Regions from separate parts of the Pseudoalteromonas sp. 1CM17D genome, predicted to be linked through region 2. Evidence: predicted binding sites of a transcription regulator. Region 2 holds the regulator's gene; the other holds the start of a gene.

Region 1 (5,081 bases), on a different contig from region 2:
CACAACCCATGCCCTAACCGATAACCTAGCAAGCAATAAGTCATCAACCTGTATTATTGCGCAAATAGAAGATGCCGATGCACTGGATAATATCGAGCAACTGTGCCAAATAGATGAAATAGACTGCATTTTTATAGGCCGTATGGATTTAACTATTTCCCTTGGCGAAACCAACCCAAGTGCCCCTATTGTACTTGAGGCAGTTACTAAAATAGCCAAGGCAGCGGCTAAATATAATAAATGCTGTGGCATGTTTGTAGGTAATTTGAGCGAGCTGAGCCATTGGCAATCATTAGGCGTGAGCTTTTATTTATTAGGCTCAGATCACAGCTTTTTATTAAGTGGCGCTAAGCAATTGCGAGACCAATTTGAAACAGCAACAGGAGCCCAAAACAATGAACATTCATAATAAAAATAAAGCGTTAATACACGACTTTAGACAGGCTCTGTATAACTTTGATATAAACGCCTTGCATACACAAATTAATACCGTATTTAGCGATGACGCGCTCATTCAGCTGTGTTACCCGTTTGAAACACTTGCCAACCCTAATGCACTTATTGAGCAAGTTTATTTACCACTTAGCGAGGCATTTGTAGGCTTAGAGCGCCGCGATACAATCGTTATGGCAGGTAGCTCAATTAACGACTCAGACTGGGTAGGTTGTTGCGGTTATTATACCGGTTCGTTTGAAAAGCCATGGCTTGATATCCCCCCTACTGGGCACCAAGTTAGCATGCGTTTTCATGAATTTTACCGCATTAAAAATAACAAAGTGGTAGAAGTACAAGCTATTTGGGATATTCCCGAAGTAATGATGCAAGCTAAAGTATGGCCGCTTTCGGTGAGCTTAGGTAAAGAGTGGCATGTACCAGGCCCTGCAACGCAAGATGGATTAATCACAAACGAATACAATGAAGAGCACGCAGCACAAAGCTTAAAACTTGTGGGCGACATGTGTGAGCACCTTGGTTTTTATGCCAAAGGCGGTATAGAGGCCATGAAGCTTGAGCAATTTTGGCACCCGCACTGTAGCTGGTATGGGCCAAGTACCATAGGCACTGCACGAGGTATAAAAGGGTTTAGAAACTGGCATCAAATTCCGTTTTTAAATGCCCTCCCAAACCGAGTAGGTGATGCAAGTAAAGGCTATTTATTTGCCGATGAAAACTATGTTGGCTTTACCGCATGGCCGGGTATGAGCATGACTATTAGTAATGATGGTTGGTTAGGTATTGCGCCCGCAAATCAGCAAATAACCATGCGTAGTCTCGACTTTTGGCGCGCCGAGAATAACTTAATTCGCGAAAACTGGGTATTAATAGATATTCTTGATGTCTACCATCAAATTGGGGTAGATGTATTCGCACGCATGAAAGAGCTTACCAAAGCGCGCTATTTAAACTTTGCGCCCTAGGGCGTATAAACAAAAAAAGCTCTGTTAAACAGAGCTTTTTTATTACTTAAATAGACTATGCGCCAGGGTTCGCAATACTTTGCGTGCGCTTTAAAATATCTAGACCTTGTTGTTTTAACCAATAAGGAATATCAATAATGACCCAGTTTTCTACCAGTTTATCGCCCTCGCGGTGATACACATCCACCACGCGCATATCTGCTGGGGTATTAGCACCTGGTAGGCCTAAAAAGCCCCCAATGGCCGTGTTAGTTAAGTTAGGCCAGCCAAAAAAGCAGGCAAACTCATCTTCAGCAAAACGGCAAATATGGCCGTTAAATACTTTACCCGTTAACCCTTCTCTAAACGGATACATGTGCTGCTGCTGATAACGCTTAATTGTGTAAGTTGCGCCAATGCCTGCTGGGCCATACCACACCATGTTTTCATCCCAGGTTTTACCAAGCACTTCGGGCGGGCACGTATCAACGCCACTTTTATTAAGCGCGGTTAGGTTATCAATCATTTGATTTACCAGAGCCATTGTTTTTTCGCTTTGCTCATCGCTACTTTTACCTAAACGAATACCATCGTGCGTACGTGGCCCAGGATACGTAAAATATTGCCCGGTTGAGAGCGGCAGCGGATTTAAACCTACTTGCATCATAAGGCCAATAATATCGACAAAAAAACCGGTCTGAATTATTTTTCCGTCTTTAACACAGTTAAATTCGGCATAGCGCAAAGTGGCAAGCTTATGGGTTGGCGCAATACCTAGCCAATCTTTATCAAATAAGCCCATAAAATGACCCATGCTCATCACCCACTGGCCGCCGTCGGCTTCGCTTTGCCCTGCAATAAAAATATCTTCACGGCGCTGCAGCGCACTAAACGAGCTAAATAATGGCTGCCAAACTTGGGCAATTACATCATTAGCGCACTCAAGCTCATTAAACGGATGCACCCCTTTAAAGCTGTATTCACTGGCCATAAACTCATTAAATACGGCTTGTAAATCATTACCTTGTGCTTTTTCTAGTGCAGTATGAAATTGACGAACTAGTTGTTTATCTTTAAGTATATCTGCCATGATTATTCCTCATTGTTTGCGCAGTCAAATTAATGTCTTCAAACCGCCGTTAAACACACTTTAACAAAATGTATTGCATTTAAAGAGTAATTAAAAGCCTGTGAATAGTAAGTTATAAATTGCTTTAAAATAATACTAATGAGAATTGACTTCGAAGTCAAAGTGATTCATGATGATTCAAAATAAAAAATACAAATAGGCTCTCAAGCCCGTAAAACCTAATCTAACAGGATTAATTATGAATGATTTTGGATTGTTGAATTGGAGCATTCTCATCGGGTACATAATTGCCAACCTAATACTTGGGTTTGTAATTAGTAAAAAGATCAGTAGTGCTAACGACTTTTACATAGGTCGAAAAACAACACCTTGGTGGGCTATTGGTATATCGGTTGTTGCTACTTATGTAAGTGCACTCACCTTTTTAGGTGCGCCAGCGTGGTCTTACAAAGAGGGGCTCTCGGTTATTGCCATACACCTTAACTACCCACTGGTTATTGTGGCGGTGGTGTGTTTGTTTTTTCCGTTTTTTTACAACGCGGGCGTGGCCTCTATTTACGAATACCAAGAGCGCCGCTTTGGTAAAAAGGCCCGCTTACTTATCTCTACTATTTGGTTAATATCGCAAACTATGGGTTCAGCCGCAGTGCTGTATGCAACCTCCTTAGTGTTGGCCTTTATTATTGATATAAATGTTATAACTGCGATATTTTTAGTTACCATAATCGCCCTTATTTATACCATGCTAGGTGGCATAACCGCCGTTATATGGACCGATGTAATTCAGTCAGCCATCTTATTTATAGGGGCTGGTATTATTATGTATGCCCTTATTACCTCTATGGATGGTTCATTTAGCTCAACACTGAGCGAGCTAAAAAGCCAAGGTAAATTAGACCCACTTAATTTTTCGCTCGACTTTACCCAAGTAACTACCGTGTGGTCTGGCGTGCTGGCTATGTCGCTGTATCACATTACGGTGTATGGCACTAACCAAATGATGGTGCAACGCACCCTTGCCGCTAAAAATATTGGCGATGCTAAAAAATCCTACTTACTAATGGGCTTTATCGCGTTCTTTATTTACTTGTTCTTTATATTTATGGGCGTGCTGTTTTATAGCTACTACGGCGGGCGCACTTTTGAAAACGACAACTTAATTATTTTACAGTTTGCAGCTGATTATGGCTTACCAGGGTTAATGGGCATTATTGCCGCTGCGGTAATGGCAGCGTCTATGTCGAGCCTCGACTCAGCACTTAACTCACTTTCAACCATAAGTACTATCGATTTTTATAAAAAGTACTTTGCGCCTGAAAAAAACGACGCTCACTATTTAAATGTTACTCGCTTATTTACGCTAGGTTGGGCGGTGATCATTATTATTCCGGCCATTATGTATCACCTATACAGCGAAGGCTCAATTTTAGAAATACTCACTAAAGTAGGCTCGTACTTTGTAGGTGCTCAGCTTGGCATGTTTGCCCTTGGGTTTTTCTCTAAGCACACCACCGAAAAAGGCTTATTAATAGGCACCTTAGTGTCGTTTATTACCGTTGCTGTGTGCGCACTGTTTACCGACATTGCATGGCCATGGTACTGCGCCATAGGGGCAATAACCTGCCTTGTATTTAGCATTGCGTTAAGTATTGCATTTGATGGCTATCAAGAGGATTACAACGAATACACCATTAAAGGTCAGTTAAAAGCATTTAAAGATCAAAAACGTCCAGAAAAAGAAAACGGCTGGTACTTAATTCCGGGTAAGTTTGACTCAATCAATTACTGGTTACTTGGCTTTTTTGTACTGAGCTTTGCCTCTCTCATGTTATTTGAATATTTTGTGTAAGGTGAAATAAATGAATATTTTAGAACAACTTTTCGAAAACTTCAGCGCTGCAGAATTGCCAAATCAAGCATTGCTTGCAGACTCCGTTCAATGGCAGGTAAGCCACCCTTTTGAGCCTATTAGCACAAAGCAAAATGTGATTAATGACTACTTTGGCGTACTTAAACATTCGTTACCTGACATAGAGCGCAAACCGTTTATCTCTATCCAGGGCGACTACAAAGGTGAGCAATGGGTGTGTGCAACAGGGTATTTTACCGGCACATTTACACAGCCTTTATTGGGTATTCCTGCCAGCGGCAAAAGTGTGTTTATTCGCTACAGCGAAATGGCGCAAATAGAAAACAACCAAGTGGCTAATGTTTACACATTTTTAGATTTAATTGATGTAATGAACCAAGTAGGCGTAAACCCATTACGCCCAAGCTTAGGTTACCCAGGTTTAGTTATGCCCCCCACCACACTTGATGGCGTACCAACAGGTGATAAAAACGAAACGCTTAGCAAAACCAACGAGCAACTTGTAGTTGATATGCTCACAGAGCTTGGCCGCTATGACGGTAAAGACTTATACAGCATTAATTTAGAAAAATACTGGCACCCAGACTTTATTTGGTATGGCCCAGCAGGCATTGGTACAACCCGCGGAATTAGCGGCTTTAGAGAGCACCATCAAGGGCCGTTTTTAAAAGGCTTTCCTGATCGCGGTATTAATAAAACACTGTGTTTAGTAAGTCACGATAAC
Region 2 (5,081 bases):
TTAAATTGCCCTGTTGCCAAGCGCTTTTTAGTGCAAAGACAAAATAAATTTACGTGTCGCTATGCCTACTCCAGAACCCATTGACTGCGCAATAAATAGTCGCGCTTTGAGTGTGAAATATACAATTAAATACCCTAATTAAGCGCTAATTAAGGTTTTTAACTCGGTTTTTTTAATGAATCGTCACAAAATATCGAGCTAGTGCTTTTTTTGTTGTACAATCGGCGCCGTTCACACATAAAAATTGGCTCGGAGATCAATGGATATAAAAGCTATCCAGGCGTTAATCGAAAGCGATATGAATGACGTCAATCAACTTATACACGCGCAAATGCGCTCAGATGTGGCGTTAGTCAATCAACTTGGTTTGTACATCGTTAACAGCGGCGGCAAACGCGTACGCCCGATGCTGGCAATATTGGCAGCAAGAGCTTTGGGTTACCAAGGTAAAGATCACATTACTTTGGCAACGATTGTTGAATTTATTCATACTGCAACACTATTACATGATGATGTTGTTGATGAATCTAACCTGCGCCGTGGTACACCGACTGCAAATGCCGAATTTGGTAATGCTGCCAGCGTGCTGGTTGGGGATTTTATTTACACCCGCTCGTTTCAACTTATGGTGGGGCTGGGCAAAATGCAAATTATGCAAGTGCTTGCTGATGCCACCAACGTGATTGCTGAGGGTGAAGTATTGCAACTTATGAATTGCAACGACCCTAATACCACCGAAGCAAGTTACATGCAGGTTATTTACTCTAAAACGGCTAAATTATTTGAAGCCGCTACAGGGCTTGCAGCTATTATTACCGAGCAAGATAACAGTGTGTTAGATGCGCTTAATTTATATGGTATGCATTTAGGTACTGCTTTTCAGTTAGTTGATGACGTGCTTGATTACAACGCAGACGCTGACCAATTAGGTAAAAATATTGGTGATGATTTAGCAGAAGGTAAGCCAACCTTACCGCTAATATATGCGATGAAGCACGGCAGTGATCAGCAAAGAGCCCTTATTCGCGATGCCATTGAGCATTGCAATGGTATGGATAACCTTGAGGCTATTTTAACGGCACTTAAACAAACCAACGCACTTGAATTTACAATGCAAAAGGCGCAGCAAGAAGCAGACAAGGCCATTGCCTGTTTAGACTTTTTAGCAGAGTCGCAGTACAAGCAAGCGTTAATCAGCTTAGCGCGTATAGCTGTAGAGCGAGATCACTAACTTTGCAGCCTCCCTTAATTAGTGTTTAAGGGCCATAATTTTCGAGCAATAAAAAAGCCTGCATAAGCAGGCTTTTTTGTGCATAACTTGGCTATTACGCCATGAAATCAACACCTTCTTTGATGTCTTTTTTCAGAGTTTCAAGCATGTCGTTTTTAGCTTTTTCTTCAAATGCGCTTAGCTCGCCGTAAGAAAGAATTTCTTCTACGCCGTTTGTGCCTAAACGTACTGGGTGAGCAAAGTACTCTGCATCGCCATTTTCAACAGCAACGTATGCGTAATCTACTACGTCTTCACCTTGTAGGCCTTTAACTAAAGACATACAAAAACGTGCTGCAGCAGCACCCATAGATAATGTAGCTGAACCACCGCCCGCTTTAGCATTTACTACTTCAGTACCTGCATTTTGGATACGTGGAGTAAGTGTAGCTACTTCTTCTTCAGTGAAGCTTACGCCTTCAACTTGAGAAAGTAGAGGAAGAATAGTTGTGCCAGAGTGGCCACCAATTACTGGTACTTTAACGGTTGCTACGTCTACGCCTTTAAGCTCAGCAACAAATGCTTCTGAACGAATTACGTCAAGCGTAGTGATACCAAATACGCGCTTAGCGTCGTAAGTACCTGCTTTTTTGAATACTTCAGCAACAATTGGCACAGTGCCGTTTACTGGGTTAGTGATAACACCCACTAACGCTTTAGGACAGCTAGCTACAATGCCTTCTGCTAATGTTTTGATGATACCTGCGTTTACGTTAAATAAATCCGCACGATCCATACCTGGTTTACGTGGCATACCCGCTGGGATAAGTACGATATCACACCCTTCAAGCGCTTTATTTAAATCGTCTGCGCCAAAACCTGCCACTTTAACATCTGTAGGGATGTGAGATAGGTCAACCGCAACACCTGGTACAACTGGTGCAACATCGTAAAGTGATAATTCAGAACCAGCTGGTAAGCCTGTTTTTAATAATAAAGACAACGCTTGACCGATACCGCCTGCAGCACCTAATACAGCAACTTTCATTGGAATTCTCCGTAATTTGAGGTAGGAAATATTTGTGGCTCTTAAGATAATGAAATTAGCGACTAAAAACAAATTTATCCTGCTTATTTCAGCTATATTTTCGACCATAGTTGTAAACTTTGTTGGTTTATCGCTGCAAACTGGCAAGTTAACTAAACAACTGCTGCATAATTATTCATTTTTGTGTAGAATTTGCATTATAAATAACAAAAATGAATAAAGACTATGCAACCACAAGACAAACAAGAAGCGCTGGTAAAAGCGTTTAAAGCACTTTTAAAAGAAGAGAACTTTGGCTCGCAAGGCGAAATAGTCGAAGCATTAAAAGAGCAAGGCTTTGACAATATAAGCCAAAGTAAGGTGTCGCGCATGCTTAGCAAGTTTGGCGCTGTGCGTACCCGTAATGCTAAACAAGAAATGGTTTATTGCCTACCCGCAGAAATGGGCGTACCGACTGCTAAAAGCCCACTACGTCAGCTTGTTATTGATATTATGCATAACGAAATGATGATTATTATAACCACCAGCCCAGGCGCTGCGCAGTTAATTGCCCGCTTATTAGACTCACTAGGCAAAGCGGATGGTGTATTGGGCACAATTGCCGGAGATGACACCATTTTTATTGCGCCAGCAAAAATATCTGAAATAGACATTACACTAGAGCGCGTACGCATTTTATTTGATACGGTTTAAAGCTGTTTTAAAAAACTAACTGACGGCGCAAAAAACGCTGAGCCCATATCGGCTTGAGTAAAATCAAGCCAGTGGTCGTAACACTCCCCTTTTCCTATGCGGCTGTTAAGTACCTTTTCAAACGCACTTCCCGATGCAGAGCATGTAATACTTAGCATGCCTTGCTCGTAAACATCGCCATACGGCATGCTTTGGTTAAGCAGTATTGCTTGGCCGCTTTCATCTTTTAGCTCACTTCTAGTCGCGTGGCTCGTATCTACCTTAGGCTCAATTAAGGTGTTATCTAAACGTGTACGCCCCATAATATGCTCTTGCTCGCTTAGTGATAAATGCTGCCATACGCTCAGGTCATGCTTATAACGCTGTACATGAATATAGCTGCCTTGGTGTTCAAAGCTGTCGGGGTTATTAACCAGTGCCGTGATTCGTTTTTGGCGTCCATGTGGGGTGTCGCCTGCATAAATAAAGCCGTTAAAGTCTCGCCCATCTAAAAACCTAAAATTGCGAATTTGTTCAACCAGCTCTACATCGGGCGAAAACAACTTTAATATTTGCAATGCAAAAAGGTGATTAACATCTTCTCGGTCTGAGCGAATTTGTATGAATAAATCACATAGCTGTACGCGCATAACAAAATCACTGTGATTTATATTAGGAAAGCTTTGCAGCTCGCTTGGGATATATTCAGGTAGTATATGCGGCCAATATTGCGCGCCTATAGCCACCATGCAAGAGAGCATGGCTTCGGAGAACTGATCACTAAACTCTTCTTCAATTGCGCTTACGCGCTTAAGCTTTGCGCGCAATGACTCGTCTTGACCATCAAATACATTAAAAAATAAATGCAAACCGTGTAAGTTTGCTTCAGCACAAATCCCAGATTGCGCTTGCGCCATTGTTATTCCTTAGCTTTATAAAACACAGCGAATAACACATTTGTTATGATTCGAAAAAATTCACCGTGTGAGGTTTTATTTTTATTATAACCTGCTCATTTATTTCAAATGACTGGCCATATTGTGCGGCAACTTCAATCTCTTGCTCTGCAATTACAACAGTGTAAACATAAGCCGAGCCTATAAACCGACGGCTTAAAATGCTCACACCTTGAGGGTTATCGGCCTGCGTATTTTGCGCAAGCTCAATATGGTGTGGACGAATATACACCACCCCTTTTATTGCACTGTGCGTATGCTCATGCTGCGATTGCACGACACCAAAAGGCGTTGTGTATTCAGTTGCCGTTAACACTTCTGCGCCTAAGTATATGCCCTGACCCAGAAACTCTGCAACCTCCTTTGTCTTTGGCATGGCAAAAAGCTGCTCTGGTGTACCTTGTTGGGCTATTTTTCCTTGGTGCATAATGGCTAGCGTGTCTGAAAACGCAAAGGCCTCTTCTTTTGAGTGGCTAACAAATACCGCAGAAACCTGCTGCGCTTTAATAATGCGCCTAATATCAGCAATTAACTCAAAACGTACTTGTGTATCTATGTTCGAAAAAGGCTCATCAAGAAGCAATAAACTAGGCTTATAAGCCAAAGCCCGCGCAATAGCCACGCGTTGCTGCTGGCCACCCGAGAGCTGATGAGGGTAGCGTTTTGCACACCCTGTTAAATGCACTAGCTCTAGCATTTCCTCTACCCGTTGCTGTTTTTGAACTTTGCTTATTTTACCCAGCCCAAACGCAATATTATCGGCCACACTGAGGTGCGGAAACAGGGCATAATCTTGAAACATCATCCCTATATTACGATGCTCCGGTGATACAAATGTATGCTTGTCGCTTACACATTTGCCATCTATAAATACACTACCTTCATTTATTTCAATAAGGCCAGCAATTGCTTTTAAGGTGGTTGTTTTACCGCAGCCGCTGGCTCCGAGCAAGCACACAATTTCGTTTTGACCCACCGTTAAATCTAAATTGTGTAGCACATGCGTGCCACTGTAGTGATAACCCACACCTTGTAAATTTAAACGGCTCATTTAACTGCGTTGCTCCATAGAACGATTAATAAAATACAAGGGGATCAACCCAACCAAAACAATAAATAAAGCGGAAATAGAAGCAAGCTCAAGCTGCTCATCGCTCACATATTGAAATACATGTGTGGCTAAACTTTCAAAGTC

The links. Region 2 encodes ArgR, which controls arginine synthesis, uptake and breakdown. Its sites were predicted from a motif close to ANTGAATANNTATTCANT; they were not measured.
Region 1: the regulator ArgR is predicted to act here: its motif matches at 2,587-2,604, upstream of MSC25_RS08590 (ester cyclase).

Annotation. Positions count from the first base shown of each region.
Region 1 covers NZ_JALNTP010000003.1:455,038-460,118, reverse strand. The annotation lists gene MSC25_RS08600 (aldolase/citrate lyase family protein) at 1-409, shown strand, start outside; gene MSC25_RS08595 (ester cyclase) at 396-1,418, shown strand; gene MSC25_RS08590 (ester cyclase) at 1,474-2,487, opposite strand; gene MSC25_RS08585 (sodium/solute symporter) at 2,726-4,336, shown strand; gene MSC25_RS08580 (ester cyclase) at 4,347-5,081, shown strand, end outside.
Region 2 covers NZ_JALNTP010000008.1:4,124-9,204, reverse strand. The annotation lists gene ispB (octaprenyl diphosphate synthase) at 260-1,231, shown strand; gene mdh (malate dehydrogenase) at 1,326-2,258, opposite strand; gene argR (transcriptional regulator ArgR) at 2,484-2,951, shown strand; gene MSC25_RS14025 (Dyp-type peroxidase) at 2,948-3,847, opposite strand; gene MSC25_RS14020 (ABC transporter ATP-binding protein) at 3,891-4,937, opposite strand; gene MSC25_RS14015 (iron ABC transporter permease) at 4,938-5,081, opposite strand, start outside.